2 regions of the Streptomyces sp. V3I8 genome follow, and region 1 is predicted to be linked to the other one. Evidence: riboswitches for the same ligand, from Rfam matches in the RefSeq annotation. Region 1 holds a riboswitch; the other holds the start of a gene.
The links. Region 1 has a riboswitch for thiamine pyrophosphate ahead of thiO (glycine oxidase ThiO). Riboswitches for the same ligand answer to the same signal wherever they lie in the genome.

Region 2: another riboswitch for thiamine pyrophosphate. It lies ahead of QFZ75_RS11455 (thiamine ABC transporter substrate binding subunit); the one in region 1 lies ahead of thiO (glycine oxidase ThiO).

Annotation. Positions count from the first base shown of each region.
Region 1 covers NZ_JAUSZL010000002.1:6,401,914-6,409,631, forward strand. The annotation lists gene QFZ75_RS28215 (deoxyribonuclease IV) at 1-87, opposite strand, end outside; gene pknB (Stk1 family PASTA domain-containing Ser/Thr kinase) at 251-2,176, opposite strand; gene QFZ75_RS28225 (thiazole synthase) at 2,332-3,126, opposite strand; gene thiS (sulfur carrier protein ThiS) at 3,129-3,335, opposite strand; gene thiO (glycine oxidase ThiO) at 3,332-4,507, opposite strand; TPP riboswitch at 4,505-4,617, opposite strand; gene QFZ75_RS28240 (hypothetical protein) at 4,670-5,014, shown strand; gene QFZ75_RS28245 (NAD(P)/FAD-dependent oxidoreductase) at 5,200-6,363, shown strand; gene QFZ75_RS28250 (Rv2175c family DNA-binding protein) at 6,537-6,908, shown strand; gene thiE (thiamine phosphate synthase) at 7,014-7,664, shown strand.
Region 2 covers NZ_JAUSZL010000002.1:2,636,524-2,644,241, reverse strand. The annotation lists gene QFZ75_RS11465 (hypothetical protein) at 1-152, opposite strand, end outside; gene rlmN (23S rRNA (adenine(2503)-C(2))-methyltransferase RlmN) at 304-1,410, shown strand; TPP riboswitch at 1,438-1,543, shown strand; gene QFZ75_RS11455 (thiamine ABC transporter substrate binding subunit) at 1,645-2,730, shown strand; gene QFZ75_RS11450 (iron ABC transporter permease) at 2,706-4,409, shown strand; gene QFZ75_RS11445 (ABC transporter ATP-binding protein) at 4,412-5,443, shown strand; partial or broken gene QFZ75_RS11440 (maleylpyruvate isomerase family mycothiol-dependent enzyme) at 5,453-6,257, shown strand; gene QFZ75_RS11435 (LAETG motif-containing sortase-dependent surface protein) at 6,409-7,071, opposite strand; gene QFZ75_RS11430 (LOG family protein) at 7,244-7,718, opposite strand, start outside.

The DNA.
Region 1 (7,718 bases):
GTGCGCGTACGCGAGGCCTACCGAGGCGAGGCCTCCGGCGACCGGGACATGACCGCCGACGGGGTTGCGGGACTGCTCTGTGCTCACCCTCCCAGGGTGTCACGCGGTCCCGGGCCTCCCGTCGGCGGCCGTGTCCCGGGCGTCCGTCCGGACGTCTGATCGCCCGAGCACCCGAGCACCCGAGCACCAGGACACCCGAGCACCAGGACACCCGGACGCCCGATCGTCCGGACGAGCGGTCCGGCTCCGGTCAGCGGATCTCGATCTTGATCGTCGATCCCTTGGGCGCGGTGTCGCCGCCCTCCGTGGACTGGCTCTTGACCGTGTCGCCGAACAGGCCCAGCAGGCCGCGGTCCTCGTCCACCTCGAAGCCGGCCTCCTCCAGCGCCTGCTTCGCGTCGTCGACGCTGTCGCCCACGACGTCCGGGACCTCGATCATCGGCGGGCCCTTGGAGACCTTCAGCTCGACGGTGTCGCCCTCCGCCGCGTCACTCCCGGGCTTGCGCGACTGCTCCGCCACCTGCCCGGCCTCGTAGTCGGCGGTGATCCGCCCGGTGGCGACCTCGACCGTCAGACCCGCGTCCTCCAGCTCCTGCCGGGCGTCCTTCAGGTCGTCGCCGAGCACGTCGGGCACCTCCACCGGGCGCCCCTTGCTGACGACGAGCGCGATCGCCGAACCGCCGCGGCGCTCGGTGCCCGCCGCCGGCTTCGTGCCGATCACGGAGCCCACGGTGACCTCGTCGCTGAACGCCTTGGTGACCATGCCCGCCTTGAGGCCTTCCTGCTCCAGCCGGTCCTTGGCCTTGCCGAGCACGAAGCCCTTGAGGTCCGGCACCCGCACGATGTCCGGCCCCTCGGAGACCGTCAGCGTCACGGAGTCGTTGTCGCGGATGCGGGCGCCCACGCCGGGGTCGGTGCTGATGACACGGCCGGCCTTGACCGTGTCGCTGTTCTTTTTCTTGACCTTCACCTCGAGCCCGGCGCTCTCGATGCGCCGGACGGCCTGCGCCTCGGTCTTGTCGAGCACCGCCGGGACCTCGGTGAACTGCCCGGAGTTGATGTACCAGACCCCCGCGCCGACGCCGAGGACCAGCAGCACCGCGGCGACGATCGCGAGCAGGCCCCGGCGGGGCGCCAGGGTGCGGCGGCCGGCGCGGGGCGGCTCGGGCGGCAGGGACGGCAGGAAGCTCGTGCGGTGCAGCTCCGCCTCGTCGTCGTTCACCGGGAGCGGCCGCGGCACCGACAGCGAGCGTGGAATCACGCTCGTGAGGTCCTCGGTGCCCGCGCGGTCCGCGGCGACGGCCCCCGGGGGCACGGTGTCCAGCTGGTCGTCGCTCAGGACGACCCGCGCGTCCAGGGTCTGCGCGAGCAGCGCCACCGCGTCGTAGGGGCGGATGCCGGGGTTGCGGGCGGTGGCCGACAGGACCAGTTCGTCCAGCTCGTGGGGCAGGCCGGGGACGGCCGCCGACGGCGGGGGCACGTCCTCGTGCAGATGCTTGTAGAGCACCGCGGCGGGCGAGTCCCCCGAGTGCGGCCGGTCGCCGGTCAGCATCTCGTAGAGGAGGATGCCGCACGCGTACACGTCCACACGGGGATCGGCCGTGCCGCTCTCTATCTGCTCCGGCGCGAGGTAGGACACCGTGCCCAGCACGGCGCCCGTCGTGTGGGTGACCGTGTCCACGGCCCGTACGAGACCGAAGTCCGCCACCTTCACCCGGCCGTCGTCCCCTATGAGGACGTTCTCCGGCTTCATGTCGCGGTGCACGAACCCGGCGCGGTGCGCGGCGCCGAGCGCGGCGAGGACCGGCTCCAGGATGTCCAGCGCGGCCCGCGGCTGGAGCGCCCCCCGCTCGCGCAGCACGTCACGCAGGGTGCATCCGGCGACGTACTCCATCGCCAGGTAGACGTAGGCGCCCTGGGCGCCCTGGTCGAAGACCTGCACCACGTTCGGGTGGGCGAGCCGCGCCACCGACTTGGCCTCACGGATGAAGCGCTCGACGAACGAGGCGTCGGCGGCCAGGGCCGGATGCATCACCTTGAGCGCGAGCACCCGGTCGAGACGGGTGTCCACGGCCCGGTAGACCGTGGCCATCCCGCCGACCGCGATGCGCGCGTCGACGTGATACCGACCGTCGAGCACATGCCCGACCAAGGGGTCTTGAAGGGTCGTGTCCACGCAGGTGAGTGTACGAGCCACCACTGACGGGGCCCTCCGTCCGGGCGGTTCCGGGGCGGTACTGAAGCCGACCTGTGACGGACCCCGCACGCCGATCGGGGCGGCACACCGTACGAATTCGGACAGATGTCCAGGCCGGGAGATGGGGCCGAAGGTCAGAAAGCGGGGCGTTCCGGGTCCAGCCGCGCGATTCCGTCCACCGGGGACGAGGCCTCGGCGAAGTGGCGGCGCGGGATGCGGCCCGCCCGGTACGCCAGCCGGCCGGCCTCGACGGCGTGCCGCATGGCCTCGGCCATGAGGACCGGCTCCTGGGCCCGGGTCACCGCCGAGGCGAGCATCACGCCGGCGCAGCCCAGCTCCATGGCGAGCGCGGCGTCCGAGGCCGTACCGGCTCCCGCGTCCAGGATCACCGGCACGCGCGCGTGCTCGACGATCAGCTGGAAGTTGTGCGGGTTGCGGATCCCGAGCCCCGACCCGATGGGCGACCCCAGCGGCATGACCGCGGCGCAGCCCACGTCCTCCAGTTTCCGCGCGAGGACCGGGTCGTCGTTCGTGTACGGCAGGACCGTGAAGCCGTCGTCGACGAGGGTCTCGGCGGCGTCCAGCAACTCGATCGGATCGGGCAGCAGGGTGCGCTCGTCGGCGATGACCTCCAGCTTGACCAGGTCCGTGCCGAGCGCCTCGCGCGCGAGGCGGGCCGTCAGCACGGCCTCCCCGGCGGTGAAACAGCCCGCGGTGTTCGGCAGCACCCGGATGCCGAGCCGGTCGAGCACGGACAGCACCGAGCCGTGGGACCCGGGGCTCACGCGCCGCATCGCGACCGTCGTCAGTTCCGTGCCGGACGCGACGAGCGAGCGCTCCAGGACGTCCAGGCTCGGGGCACCGCCGGTGCCCATGATCAGACGGGACGTGCAGGACGTACCGCCGAGGACGAAGGGGTCGTCGGCCATGGTCAGCCTCCTTGGACGGCGGTGAGGACTTCGACGCGGTCGCCCTCGCGCAGCCGGGTTCCCGGCCACTGCGCGCGCGGGACGACGGTCTCGTTGAGCGCGGCGGCGATGCCGGCGGGGGCCGCGCACAGGGCGGCGACCAGGGCGGCGAGGTCGGTGTCCGCGGCCAGTCGCCGCCGCTCCCCGTTGACGAGGACGGTCACGCTCATGCGGACTGCTCCGCGAGTGCGGCGGCGTCGAACCGCCGGGGGGTGAACGGGAGCGCCTCCTCGGGCAGTTCGCCGGTGGTCAGGGCGTGCGCCAAGGCGTCGCCGGTGACCGGGGTGAGCAGTACGCCGTTGCGGTGGTGGCCGGTGGCCAGCAGGAGCCCGGGGAGCAGGCTCGGGCCGAGCAGGGGGGCGTTGTCGGGGGAGCAGGGGCGCAGTCCGGCCCGCGTCTCGGTGAGCGGCAGTTCGGTGATGCCGGGGACGAGTTCGTGGGCGTCCCGCAGCAGTGCGTACACACCGCCCGCGGTCACCGTGGTGTCCCAGCCCAGTTCCTCGCTGGTCGCGCCGACGACGAGCTCGCCGCTCTCGCGGGGCACCAGGTAGACGTGGCTGCCGCGGACCACGGCACGCACCGTCCGGCTCAGGAACGGCCCGCCGCGCCGAGGCATGGCCAGCCGCAGCACCTGCCCCTTCACGGGGCGGACCGGCGGCAGTACGTACTCGGGCACGCCCGCCAGGCGCCCGCTGAGGCTGCCCGCGGCGAGGACCACCTGTCCCGCGGGCAGGGCGGAGCCGTTCCGGGTGACGACCCCCGTGGCCCGGTCGCCCGCGACGGTCAGCCGTTCGGCCCATGTGCGGTGGAAGGCCACCCCGGCCCGTTCGCAGGCCGTGACCAGGGCCGCGGCGAGCCGACGCGGGTCGATCTGGTGGTCGCCGTCCACCCGCAGCCCGCCGCGCACGCCCGGCGCGAGCATCGGCTCCAGGCGGCGGCACTCGCGGCCGCTCAGCCACTGCGACTCCAGGCCCGACCGCTGCTGCAGGCTGTGCAGTTCACGCAGGTGGGCGCGGTCGTCGGCGTCGAGGGCCACGGACAGCGTGCCGCACTGCCGGTAACCGAGGTCCGTGCCGGACGCCCCGGTCAGCTCCGCGACGAAGTCCGGATAGCGCCGCGCCGAGGCCAGGTTGAGGCCCAGCAGGGTCTGCTCGCCGTAGTGCAGTTCGGTGACGGCGGCCAGCATGCCGGCCGCGACCTGCGCGGCGCCGCCACCGGGTTCGGGGTCCACGACCGCGACCGTGAGCCCGCGCTGGGCGGCCCGCCAGGCGGTGACCAGGCCGATGATCCCGCCGCCGACGACCAGGACGTCGGACGGAGATGCTTGCGGTGTACGCGACATGGGCGTCCAGCCCCTCCCTTCGCCGGCATGACCCGGATCAGGTTCGTACGGTCGGAGGCCGTCCAGCCTCCCTCTCAGCCCGGTGCGTCCGGGCTCCCGCGAGTGCTCTACGTTGGCCACCCTAACTCCTCGCCCCGCACCGCAGTAAGGGAGCCTCACGGCATGGCCCGCTCGCTCGACGGACTCGTCCTCGCCCCCGTGGCCGACCAGGCCCCCGGCCAGGTGGGTACGCGCACCCGGTTCGCGTACCACGAGGAGGACGGCCGGATCTGGGCCGACTACGCGGGTGGCGACGTCGTGCGCGGCCATCTCGTGGGCACCCGGGAGGGCGACCGGCTCGACTTCCGGTACGTGCAGCTGAAGACGGACGGAACCACCTCGTCCGGGCACTGCGTGTCCCTGGTCGCCGAGACCCCCGACGGGCGGGTGCGGCTGGCGGAGACCTGGGAGTGGGAGTCCCAGGAGGGCAGCGGGACGAGTGTGGTCGAAGAGGTGACCGCGGCCTGAGGCCGGGGTCCGAAGCCGTGCCACGGCCCGGCGGCCCCGCTCCCGGGGCGACGGATCCGCCGGCCGTCCGTACCGCCTGCGCTTACCAACTGTTCGTACCGACTGTCTATGGTGACCGGGTGAGCGAGCTGACGCAGGGAGCGGACCCGACGGCGCGATCCGGGGTCGTGATCGTCGGTGCGGGCATGGCCGGCGTGCAGACGGCCGTCGCCCTGCGGGAGCAGGGCTTCCGGGGGCCCGTGACCCTGATCGGCGCGGAACCCCACCAGCCGTACGACCGGCCGCCCCTGTCCAAGGCCGTACTGCTCGGCAAGGCCGAGGGCTCCGCCTTCGACGTCGACTTCGAGAGCCTCGGCGTCGGACTGCGCCTGGGGCTCGCCGTGACCGGCCTGCACCCCGGCCGGCGCGAACTCGACACCGCCGACGGTCCCGTCCCGTACGACGCCCTGGTCGTCGCCACGGGAGCGGAACCCGTCCGGCTGCCCGGCACCGAGGGCGTACCCGGCGTCCATCTGCTGCGCACCCTCGACGACGCCGAGCGGCTGCGCCCGGTCCTCGCCCGGCAGCTCGACGTCGTGGTGGTGGGCGCGGGCTGGATCGGCGCGGAGTTCGCCACGGCGGCGCGTGAGGCGGGGTGCGCGGTGACCGTCGTCGAGGCCGCCGGCCGGCCGCTCGCCGGCGCCCTGCCGGCCGAGGTGGCCGCTCCGATGGCAGCCTGGTACGCGGACAGCGGGGCGTCGCTGCGCACCCACGCGCGCGTGGAACGCGTCGAGCCCGGCGCGGTGGTGCTGGACGACGGGTCGCGGCTGCCCGCGGGAGCCGTGGTCGTAGGCGTCGGGGCGCGGCCCGCCACGTCCTGGCTGACCGGCTCGGGGATCGAACTCGGCGCCCACGGGGAGGTCGTCGCGGACGACCACCTGCGCACCTCCGTCCCGGACGTGTACGCGGTCGGCGACTGCGCCTCCTTCCCGTCGGGCCGCTACGGGGAGCGCCTGCTGGTCCACCACTGGGACAACGCGCTGCAGGGACCGCGCACGGTCGCGGCGGACATCGCCGGCGAGGCGCCCGGGCCGTACGACCCGGTGCCCTACTTCTGGTCCGAGCAGTTCGGCCGCTTCGTTCAGTACGCGGGGCACCACGGGTCCGCCGACACCGTGGTGTGGCGGGGCGAACCGGCCGGGCCCGCCTGGTCGGTGTGCTGGCTCCGGGAGGGCCGCCTGGTCGCCGTCCTGGCGGTGGGCCGGCCCCGGGACCTGGCACAGGGCCGCCGCCTGATCGAGACGGGCGCGGTGATGGATCCCGCCCTGCTGGCGGATCCCGGGCGCCCCTTGAAGAAAGCCGCGGTCTGAGCCCCGTCGGGGGCGCGGGGAAGCGCGCGACCGGGCCCGCACCGGCCCCCACCGGCCCCACGGGCCCGCACCCGACGAGCCGCCCCTGGTCCCCTCCTGAGCCGGCCGCAGGCCGCACCACCGGTGGGTGACCCGGGTACCCACTGTCAGCGGGAGGTGGCAGGCTTGTGTGCGTGACCGAGATTGACGCAAAGATCGATGCTCTCGTCCCCGCCTGGCTCACCCTCCCCGACATCGCCGAACAGTTCGGCGTCGAGGTGACGCGCGTCCGGCAGCTGGTCAAGGACGGCCAGCTCATCGCCGTACGCCGTGGTGAGAACCGCGCGCTGCACGTCCCCGCCGCCTTCATCGACGCGGACGAGCAGAAGGTCGTCAAGGGCCTCACCGGCACCCTGACGCTCCTGCGGGACGACGGCTTCTCCGACGAAGAGATGCTGGAGTGGCTCTTCACCCCCGACGAGAGCCTGCCGGGCACGCCCGCGCAGGCCCTGAGCGAGAATCGCGGCACGGAGGTGAAGCGCCGCGCCCAGGCGCTCGCCGTCTGACCTGATCACGCCACACGCCACACGCCACACGCCACACGCCACACGGCGTACGGGCCGCGCTCCCCGCGGCCCGTACGCCACCGACCTGCCACGGGGGACCCACGCATGCCCGCACCCACCGCACGCGACCGGCTCGCCGACGCCCGGGTCTACCTCTGCACGGACGCCCGCAGGCGCCAGGGCGACCTCGCCGACTTCCTGGACGCGGTCCTGGCGGGCGGCGTGGACATCGTGCAGTTGCGGGACAAGGGCATGGAGGCCGCCGAGGAGCTGGAGCACCTCGCCGTGTTCGCGGACGCCTGCCGCCGGCACGGCAAACTGCTCGCGGTGAACGACCGGGCCGACGTCGCCCACGCCGCCGCGGCCGACGTCCTGCACCTGGGACAGGGAGACCTGCCCGTCCCCGCCGCCCGGGCGATCCTCGGCGACGGGACACTCATAGGCCGCTCCACACACGCCGGACCCGAGGCCTCGGCCGCCGCCGTCCAGGACGGCGTGGACTACTTCTGCACCGGGCCCTGCTGGCCCACCCCCACCAAGCCGGGGCGCCACGCGCCGGGTCTCGGCCTGGTCCGGCACACGGCCGCGCTCGCCACGGACCGCCCCTGGTTCGCCATCGGCGGCATCGACCTCGGCAACCTCGACGAGGTCCTCGCGGCGGGCGCCCGCCGCGTGGTCGTCGTACGGGCGATCACTGAGGCCGACGACCCGGGCGCGGCGGCGGCGGAGTTCGCGAAGCGCCTGCGGACGGCGTGAGGCCGCCGGGTCCTTCGGCGCGGCGCACCGGAAGCCCGGCCCGGCCCGGTTGTC
Region 2 (7,718 bases), 3.8 Mb from region 1:
AGCCGGTGCCCGAAGGCGGGCGACGGCGGCGTGCGGGCCGCACGGGCGGCGGCGACCTCCTGTCTTTCCGGCCCGGCGATGGTGTCGTCGGTACGGCGCGGCTGCCGGCCCAGCCGTTCGCGGACGTGGTGCGGACGATCCAGGCGAGACACTTTTTCGTGCACAAGTTCGATTCTAGGTCCTGAAGTGCCTCCCATGACAGCGGACCACCCGACGGGAGCCAAGAAGCGACCACGGCGGCCGATCCGGCCCGACGGCCGACGGCCCGGGTCACATGATTCGATCTGCGACACTGGACGTGTTATGCCTGCACCCGGAGAACTCACATTCGTCGCCCCCCGCGGAGCCAAGAAGCCGCCGCGGCACCTTGCCGATCTCACGCCCGCCGAGCGTAAAGAGGCTGTCGCCGCGGTCGGTGAGAAGCCGTTCCGTGCCAAGCAGCTCTCTCAGCACTACTTCGGGCGGTTCGCGCACGACCCGGAGCAGTGGACCGACATCCCCGCCGGATCGCGCGCCAAGCTGCAGGAGGCGCTGCTGCCCGAGCTGATGACGGTCGTGCGGCACCTGTCCACCGACGCGGACACCACCCGCAAGACCCTCTGGCGGCTCTTCGACGGCACCCTCGTCGAGTCCGTGCTGATGCGCTACCCGGACCGGGTCACCATGTGCATCAGCTCACAGGCCGGCTGCGGGATGAACTGCCCGTTCTGCGCGACCGGGCAGGCCGGCCTCGACCGGAACCTGTCGACCGGCGAGATCGTGCACCAGATCGTCGACGGCATGCGCGCGCTGCGCGACGGGGAGATCCCCGGCGGCCCGGCGCGGCTGAGCAACATCGTCTTCATGGGCATGGGCGAGCCCCTCGCCAACTACAAGCGGGTCGTCCAGTCCATCCGCGCCCTCACCGACCCGGAGCCGGACGGGCTCGGGCTCTCGCAGCGCGGCATCACCGTGTCGACCGTCGGCCTCGTCCCCGCCATCAACCGGTTCGCCGACGAGGGCTTCAAGTGCCGTCTCGCCATCTCCCTGCACGCGCCGGACGACGAGCTGCGCGACACCCTCGTACCGGTCAACACGCGGTGGAAGGTACGGGAAGTGCTGGACGCCGGCTGGGAGTACGCGGCCAGGTCGGGGCGCCGGCTCTCCATCGAGTACGCGCTCATCCGGGACATCAACGACCAGGCGTGGCGCGGTGACCGGCTCGGGCGGATGCTCAAGGGCAAGCCGGTGCACGTGAACCTGATCCCGCTGAACCCGACACCCGGCTCCAAGTGGACCGCCTCGCGGCCCGAGGACGAGAAGGCGTTCGTCGAGGCGATCGCCGCCCACGGCGTGCCCGTCACCGTCCGGGACACCCGCGGTCAGGAGATCGACGGGGCGTGCGGGCAGCTCGCGGCCACCGAGCGGTAGTCTGGCAGCGTTCGTACAGACATCTTCATATTCCGACAGGGGAGCGCCACAGCGCTGAGAGTGCGGGAGAGCCCGCAGACCCTCTGAACCTCGCCCAGGTCATTCTGGGTAGGAAGTTCGGTCACTACTCAAGCTGTTGCGCCCTGCCCGGGATCCGACCGAGATCCCGGGCAGGGCCGCGTCTCTTCCTGGTCAACCCAGGAGGAATCAGAACCAGTGCGTACCGTGAGCACCATCCACCGGCTCACCGCCGTCGTCGCGACCACCGGGCTCGGCCTCGCCGCGCTCGGCGCGTGCGGGTCGTCCGACTCCGGGGACTCGGGCGACGGGGGATCCGGGTCCAGGACCGTCACCCTCGTCAGCCACGACTCCTTCGCCTACAGCAAGGACGTGCTCAAGGCGTTCGAGGAGGAGTCCGGCTACCAGGTCAGGGTCCTCAAGGACGGCGACGCCGGGCAGGCCGTCAACAAGGCGATCCTCACCAAGGACAACCCGCAGGGCGACGTCTTCTTCGGCGTCGACAACACCCTGCTGTCCCGCGCCCTCGACAACGGGCTGTTCCAGCCGTACGAGGCCAAGGGCTCGGACCTGATCCTGCCCGAGTACCGGGCCGACCAGGACAAGCACCGGGTCACGCCCGTCGACTCCGGTGACGTCTGCGTCAACTACGACAAGGCCTGGTTCAGCGAGCGCAAGCTGGCGCCGCCGGCGTCCTTCGCCGATCTGGCCGAGCCCGCGTACAAGAACCTCCTCGTCACCGAGAACGCCTCCACCTCCTCGCCCGGCCTCGGCTTCCTGCTCGGCACCGCCGCCGCGTACGGGGACACGGGCTGGCAGGACTACTGGAAGAAGCTCAAGGCCAACGGCGTCAAGGTCGTCGACGGCTGGGAGCAGGCCTACAACGAGGAGTTCTCCGGGTCCGCCGGCGGCAGGAAGGCCAAGGGCGACCGGCCGCTCGTCGTCTCGTACGCCTCGTCGCCGCCCGCCGAGGTCATCTACGCCGACCCGAAGCCGAAGACCGCGCCGACCGGTGTCGCGGACGGCACCTGCTTCCGCCAGGTCGAGTACGCGGGCCTGCTGGGCAACGCGAGGAACCCGAAGGGCGGCAAGGCGCTCGTCGACTTCCTGATCAGCAAGAAGTTCCAGGACGACATGCCGCTCAACATGTTCGTGTACCCGGTCCGGAAGGCCGCCCAGGTGCCGCAGGAGTTCGTGAAGTTCGGCCCCGCCGCCGAGGACCCCGAGACCCTGGACCCCGCGAAGATCGCCGACAACCGTGACGAGTGGGTCAAGGCATGGACCTCGCTCGTACTGAAGTAGAGCCGCGCGCCGGGGCGAAGCCGCGCACCCGCCGGCGTACGGGGAACGCGGCGCGCCTGGGCCTCATGGCCCTGCCCGTCGCGTTCTTCGGGGTCTTCTTCGCCTATCCGGTCGCGGCCATCACCGCCCGCGGGCTCAAGACCGACGGGACCTGGCGCTTCGGGCGCATCCTGGACGTCCTCGCGCAGCCCGACATCCGGCACGTCCTGTGGTTCACGACCTGGCAGGCGCTCGCCTCGACCGCGCTCACCCTGCTGATCGCGCTCCCCGGCGCGTACGTCTTCGCGCGCTTCGATTTCAGGGGCAAGCAGGTGCTGCGGGCCGTCGTCACCGTGCCGTTCGTGCTGCCGACGGTCGTCGTGGGCACCGCCTTCCTGGCGCTGCTCGGGCGCGGCGGGCTGCTCGACGAGCTGTGGGGCGTACGCCTGGACACCACCGTGTGGGCCATCCTGCTCGCCCACGTCTTCTTCAACTACGCGGTCGTCGTCCGCACGGTCGGCGGGCTCTGGTCGCAGCTCGACCCACGTCAGGAGGAGGCCGCGCGGATGCTCGGCGCCTCACGGTTCGCGGCCTGGCGCAGGGTGACGCTGCCGGCGCTCGGCCCCGCCGTGGCCGCCGCCGCGCTCATGGTCTTCCTGTTCACCTTCACCTCCTTCGGCGTCGTGCAGATCCTCGGCGGCCCCACCTTCTCGACCCTCGAGGTGGAGATCTACCGGCAGACCTCGGAGATCTTCGACCTCTCGACGGCCGCCGTACTGACGATCATCCAGTTCGTGGCCGTGGGCGCGATCCTCGCCGTCCACGCGTGGACCGTACGGCGCCGGGAGACCGCGCTGCGCCTGGTCGACGCCGCCACGACCGCACGGCGACCGCGCGGGGCGGGGCAGCGGGCGCTGCTCGCCGCCGTCCTCGCCACGATCGCCGTCCTGCTGGTCCTGCCGCTGGCCGTCCTGGTCGAACGCTCCCTCGACGCGCCCGGCTTCGGCTACTACAAGGCGCTGACCAGCGACGAGGGCGGCCTCTTCCTGGTGCCGCCGATCGACGCCGTCGGCAACTCGCTGCGGTACGCCCTCGCCGCCACCGCCGTCGCCCTGGTGATCGGCGGTCTCGCGGCCGCCGCCCTCACCCGCCGGGACGCCGGACGGCTCGTACGGGGCTTCGACGCGCTGCTCATGCTGCCGCTCGGCGTCTCCGCCGTGACCGTCGGCTTCGGCTTCCTCATCGCGCTCGACGAACCGCCGCTGGATCTGCGCAGCAGCTGGATCCTCGTGCCGCTCGCGCAGGCGCTGGTGGGCGTCCCCTTCGTCGTACGGACCATGCTGCCGGTGCTGCGGGCGGTGGACGGCCGCCTGCGCGAGGCGGCGGCGGTGCTCGGGGCCTCGCCCTGGCGGGTGTGGCGCGAGGTCGACCTGCCGATGGTGCGGCGGGCGCTGCTGATCGCCGCCGGGTTCGCCTTCGCCGTGTCGCTGGGCGAGTTCGGCGCGACGGTGTTCATCGCACGGCCCGACAACCCGACGCTGCCGGTCGCCGTGGCGCGACTGCTCGGGCGGGCCGGCGAGCTCAACTACGGCCAGGCCATGGCCCTTTCGACCATCCTGATGGCGGTGTGCGCGGTGGCGCTGCTGATCCTGGAGCGCCTTCGCACCGACCTTCGTTCCGACCGGGCGGGAGAGTTCTGACCATGCTGGAACTGGAGAGGGCGACCGTACGGTTCGGCGGACGGGCCGTGCTCGACGACGTCGGACTCGATGTCGCCGAGCACGAGATCGTGTGCGTCCTCGGGCCCAGCGGCAGCGGCAAATCGACCCTGCTCAGGACCGTCGCCGGGCTCCAGCGGCTGGACGGCGGGCGGGTGTTCCTGGACGGCCGCGACCTCGACGGCGTGCCCGCGCACAAGCGGGGCGTCGGCCTGATGTTCCAGGACCACCAGCTGTTCCCGCAGCGGGACGTCGCCGGCAACGTGGCCTTCGGGCTGCGCATGCACGGTGAGCCCAAGCAGCGGCAGGCCGCGCGCGTACGGGAGTTGCTGACGCTCGTGGGGCTGCCGGACTCCCACCGGCGGGCCGTCGCCTCCCTCTCCGGCGGCGAGCAGCAGCGCGTCGCCCTCGCCCGTGCCCTGGCTCCCCGGCCCCGGCTGCTCATGCTCGACGAGCCGCTGGGCCAGCTGGACCGCTCGCTGCGGGAACGGCTGGTGGTCGAACTGCGCGGACTCTTCGGCGAGCTGGGCACCACCGTGCTCGCCGTCACCCACGACCAGGGCGAGGCCTTCGCGCTCGCCGACCGGGTCGTCGTGATGCGGGACGGGCGGATCGCCCAGTCGGGTACGCCGCTGGAGGTCTGGCAGCGTCCGGCCGACGAGTTCGTGGCCCGGTTCCTGGGCTTCGAGAACGTGGCCGGGGCGACCGTCTCCGGCGAGACCGCGGACACCCCCTGGGGCAAGGTGCCGGTGCCCTCCGGCTCGCAGCAGGGCGAGGTCACGCTGCTCGTCAGGCCCGCGGGTGTGCGGCTCGTACCGGTCGCCGACGGGCTGCCCTGCACCGTGGCCGCACGGACCTTCCGGGGCACCCATGTCGCCGTACAGCTGCAGCCCGGGGGCGCGCCGCGGCTGGAGGCGGCGTGCGCGCTGCGGGACGCGCCGGAGGCCGGGGAAGAGGTCGGGGTGGCCTTCGACGCAGCCGAAATCGTCGTACTCGGCAGGAGCGCCGCCTTCTAGGGTGCGGCCATGACGTCACTGGGGCACGACCGTCACTGCGACGAGGTCGTCGGGCCGACCGCGCTGCTGCGGGCCCACCTGACCGGGGCCGACCTGGGTGCGACCGTGCCGACATGTCCGGACTGGACGCTGCGGCAGCTCGCCGTGCACGTGGGCGAGTCGCACCGCTGAGCCGGGCACATCGTGCGCACGGGTGCGACCGAGGAGGTGTCACCCGGGGACGTGGCGGGCTCTCAGGGGCCCGCGGACAGCGACCCGGCCGCACTCGACGCCTGGCTCGCGGAGGGCGCCGAGCCGGCCGCAGGGGCCTTCCGGGCCGCCGGGGCCGACGCCCCGGCCCGGTCCTGGGCGTAGGAGCGCACGGCCGGGTTCCGGGCGCGGCGGATGGCGCACGAGACGGTGATCCACCGGGCGGACGCGACAGGCACCACCGGAAGGCCGGGGCGCCGTTCGAGGTCGCGCGGGACCTGGCGGCCGATGCGGTCGACGAGTGGCTGGAGATCGTCCGGTTCGGACCGCGGACGGATCCCGACGATCCGCTGCGGGAGCTGCGGGGCGCGGGACGCAGCATCCACCTCCACGTCACGGACGCCGGCGCCGGGACGGGCCCGGAGGCCGAGTGGGTCATCGAGTTCGACGACGAGGGGTTCGACCGGCGCGCGGTCACGAGAAGGCGACGGTGGCCCTGCGGGGGCCGCTGACGGAGGTGCTGCCGGCCTTCTGCCGGCGGCTGCCGGTGGAGGACGGCCGTCTGCAGGTGCTGGGGGAGCGGGAGCTGGTGGACTCCTGGCCGGAGCGGGCGTCGTTCGGCTGAGGGGCTCGCCGGGGGCGTGACGCCGGCCTGCGGGCCCGGCGGGCCGGCCGCGCGGTTCCCCGCACCCCCGACGGGGCCGGGCAGGACTGCGGCCCGCCCCCTCGGTGAGGGGACGGGCCGCAGCGGGTACTGCCGGTGTGACGGGGTGGGGTCAGCGGTTGTTCGCCGCGCCCCGGCGACGCAGGGCGAACATCACGCCGGCGCCGGCCGCCACGAGCGCGGCCGCGATGCCGGCGATCGCACCGGTGTTGGAGCTCGAACCGGTCTCGGCGAGGTTGGAGTCACCGGCGGGCGAGGGGGTGTTGTCCCCGGTCTCCGCGGCGGGGGTGCTCTCCGACTCCGACGGCTCCGAGGACTGCTCCGGCTCCGAGGGCTTCGGCTCCGACGGCTTGGAGGGCTCCTCCGAGGGCGACGGGGTCGCCGGCGGCGTGGACTCGTCCGACGCCTTGCAGGCCTCGGCCGGGGTGACGAGGTTGGGCTTGATGTCCTCGTCGACCTGGTTGCCGGCCTTGACGTGCACGCGGTAGGTCGCGTTCGGCTTCCAGTCCTCGGAGAAGTCGACGGTCACGCCTTCGCGCGTACCTTCGACCACCTGCGGTTCACCGACCTGCTTCTCGTCGGCACCGTTCGACTCGAGGAAGACAGTGATCGTGGCCTTGACGCCCGACGGGTCCTTGTCGGTGACGCTGATGACGCCCTTGGTGCCGTCGCACTTGGCGACGGCCGAGAACTCACTGATGTTGCAGGCGAGCGCGTTGCCGGCCAGGCCGAGCGTGAGCGCGGCCGAGGCGGAGGCAACTCCGAGAATGCGCACGGAACGTGCGGTACGGCGAGATATGGACACGATTGCCCTTCACGGGATGCACAAAAACGAGGGGGGTGGTGGAGGTTGCTGTGAAACAGCAACCCCAGACGCCTCACAGGTTTATTGGGCACCGTCTCCGGTTGTCAATCCGTGTGTCCGTCTTGCCCCTTGGCTTTAGGTTTCATTTACGTGACAGGCGGTCCAGCGCCTCCGGAGCGTCCTCGATCCGGTCCACCAATGTGATGCGGGACTCCATCGGCCGGTCGCGGGCCAGGGCTTGGAGGAGCGGCCACGCCGGCAGGCGTTCCGTCCAATGGACGCGGTCCACCAGGACCATGGGAGCGGGCTCGCCGCGTGACTCGTAGTAGTTGGGGGTCGTGTTGTCGAAGATCTCCTGGACCGTGCCGGCGGCGCCCGGCAGGAAGACCACGCCCGCGTTCGAGCGGGCCAGCAGGCCGTCCTCGCGGGTGGCGTTGGCGAAGTACTTGGCTATGTGCGAGGCGAAGGCGTTCGGCGGCTCGTGCCCGTAGAACCAGGTGGGGATGCCCACCGAGCCGTTGCCCCGCGGCCAGCGCTCGCGCACCTCGAAGGCACCGCGCGCCCAGTCCGTCACCGACGGCACGAACGAGGGCGCCTTGGCGAGCAGTTCGCACGCC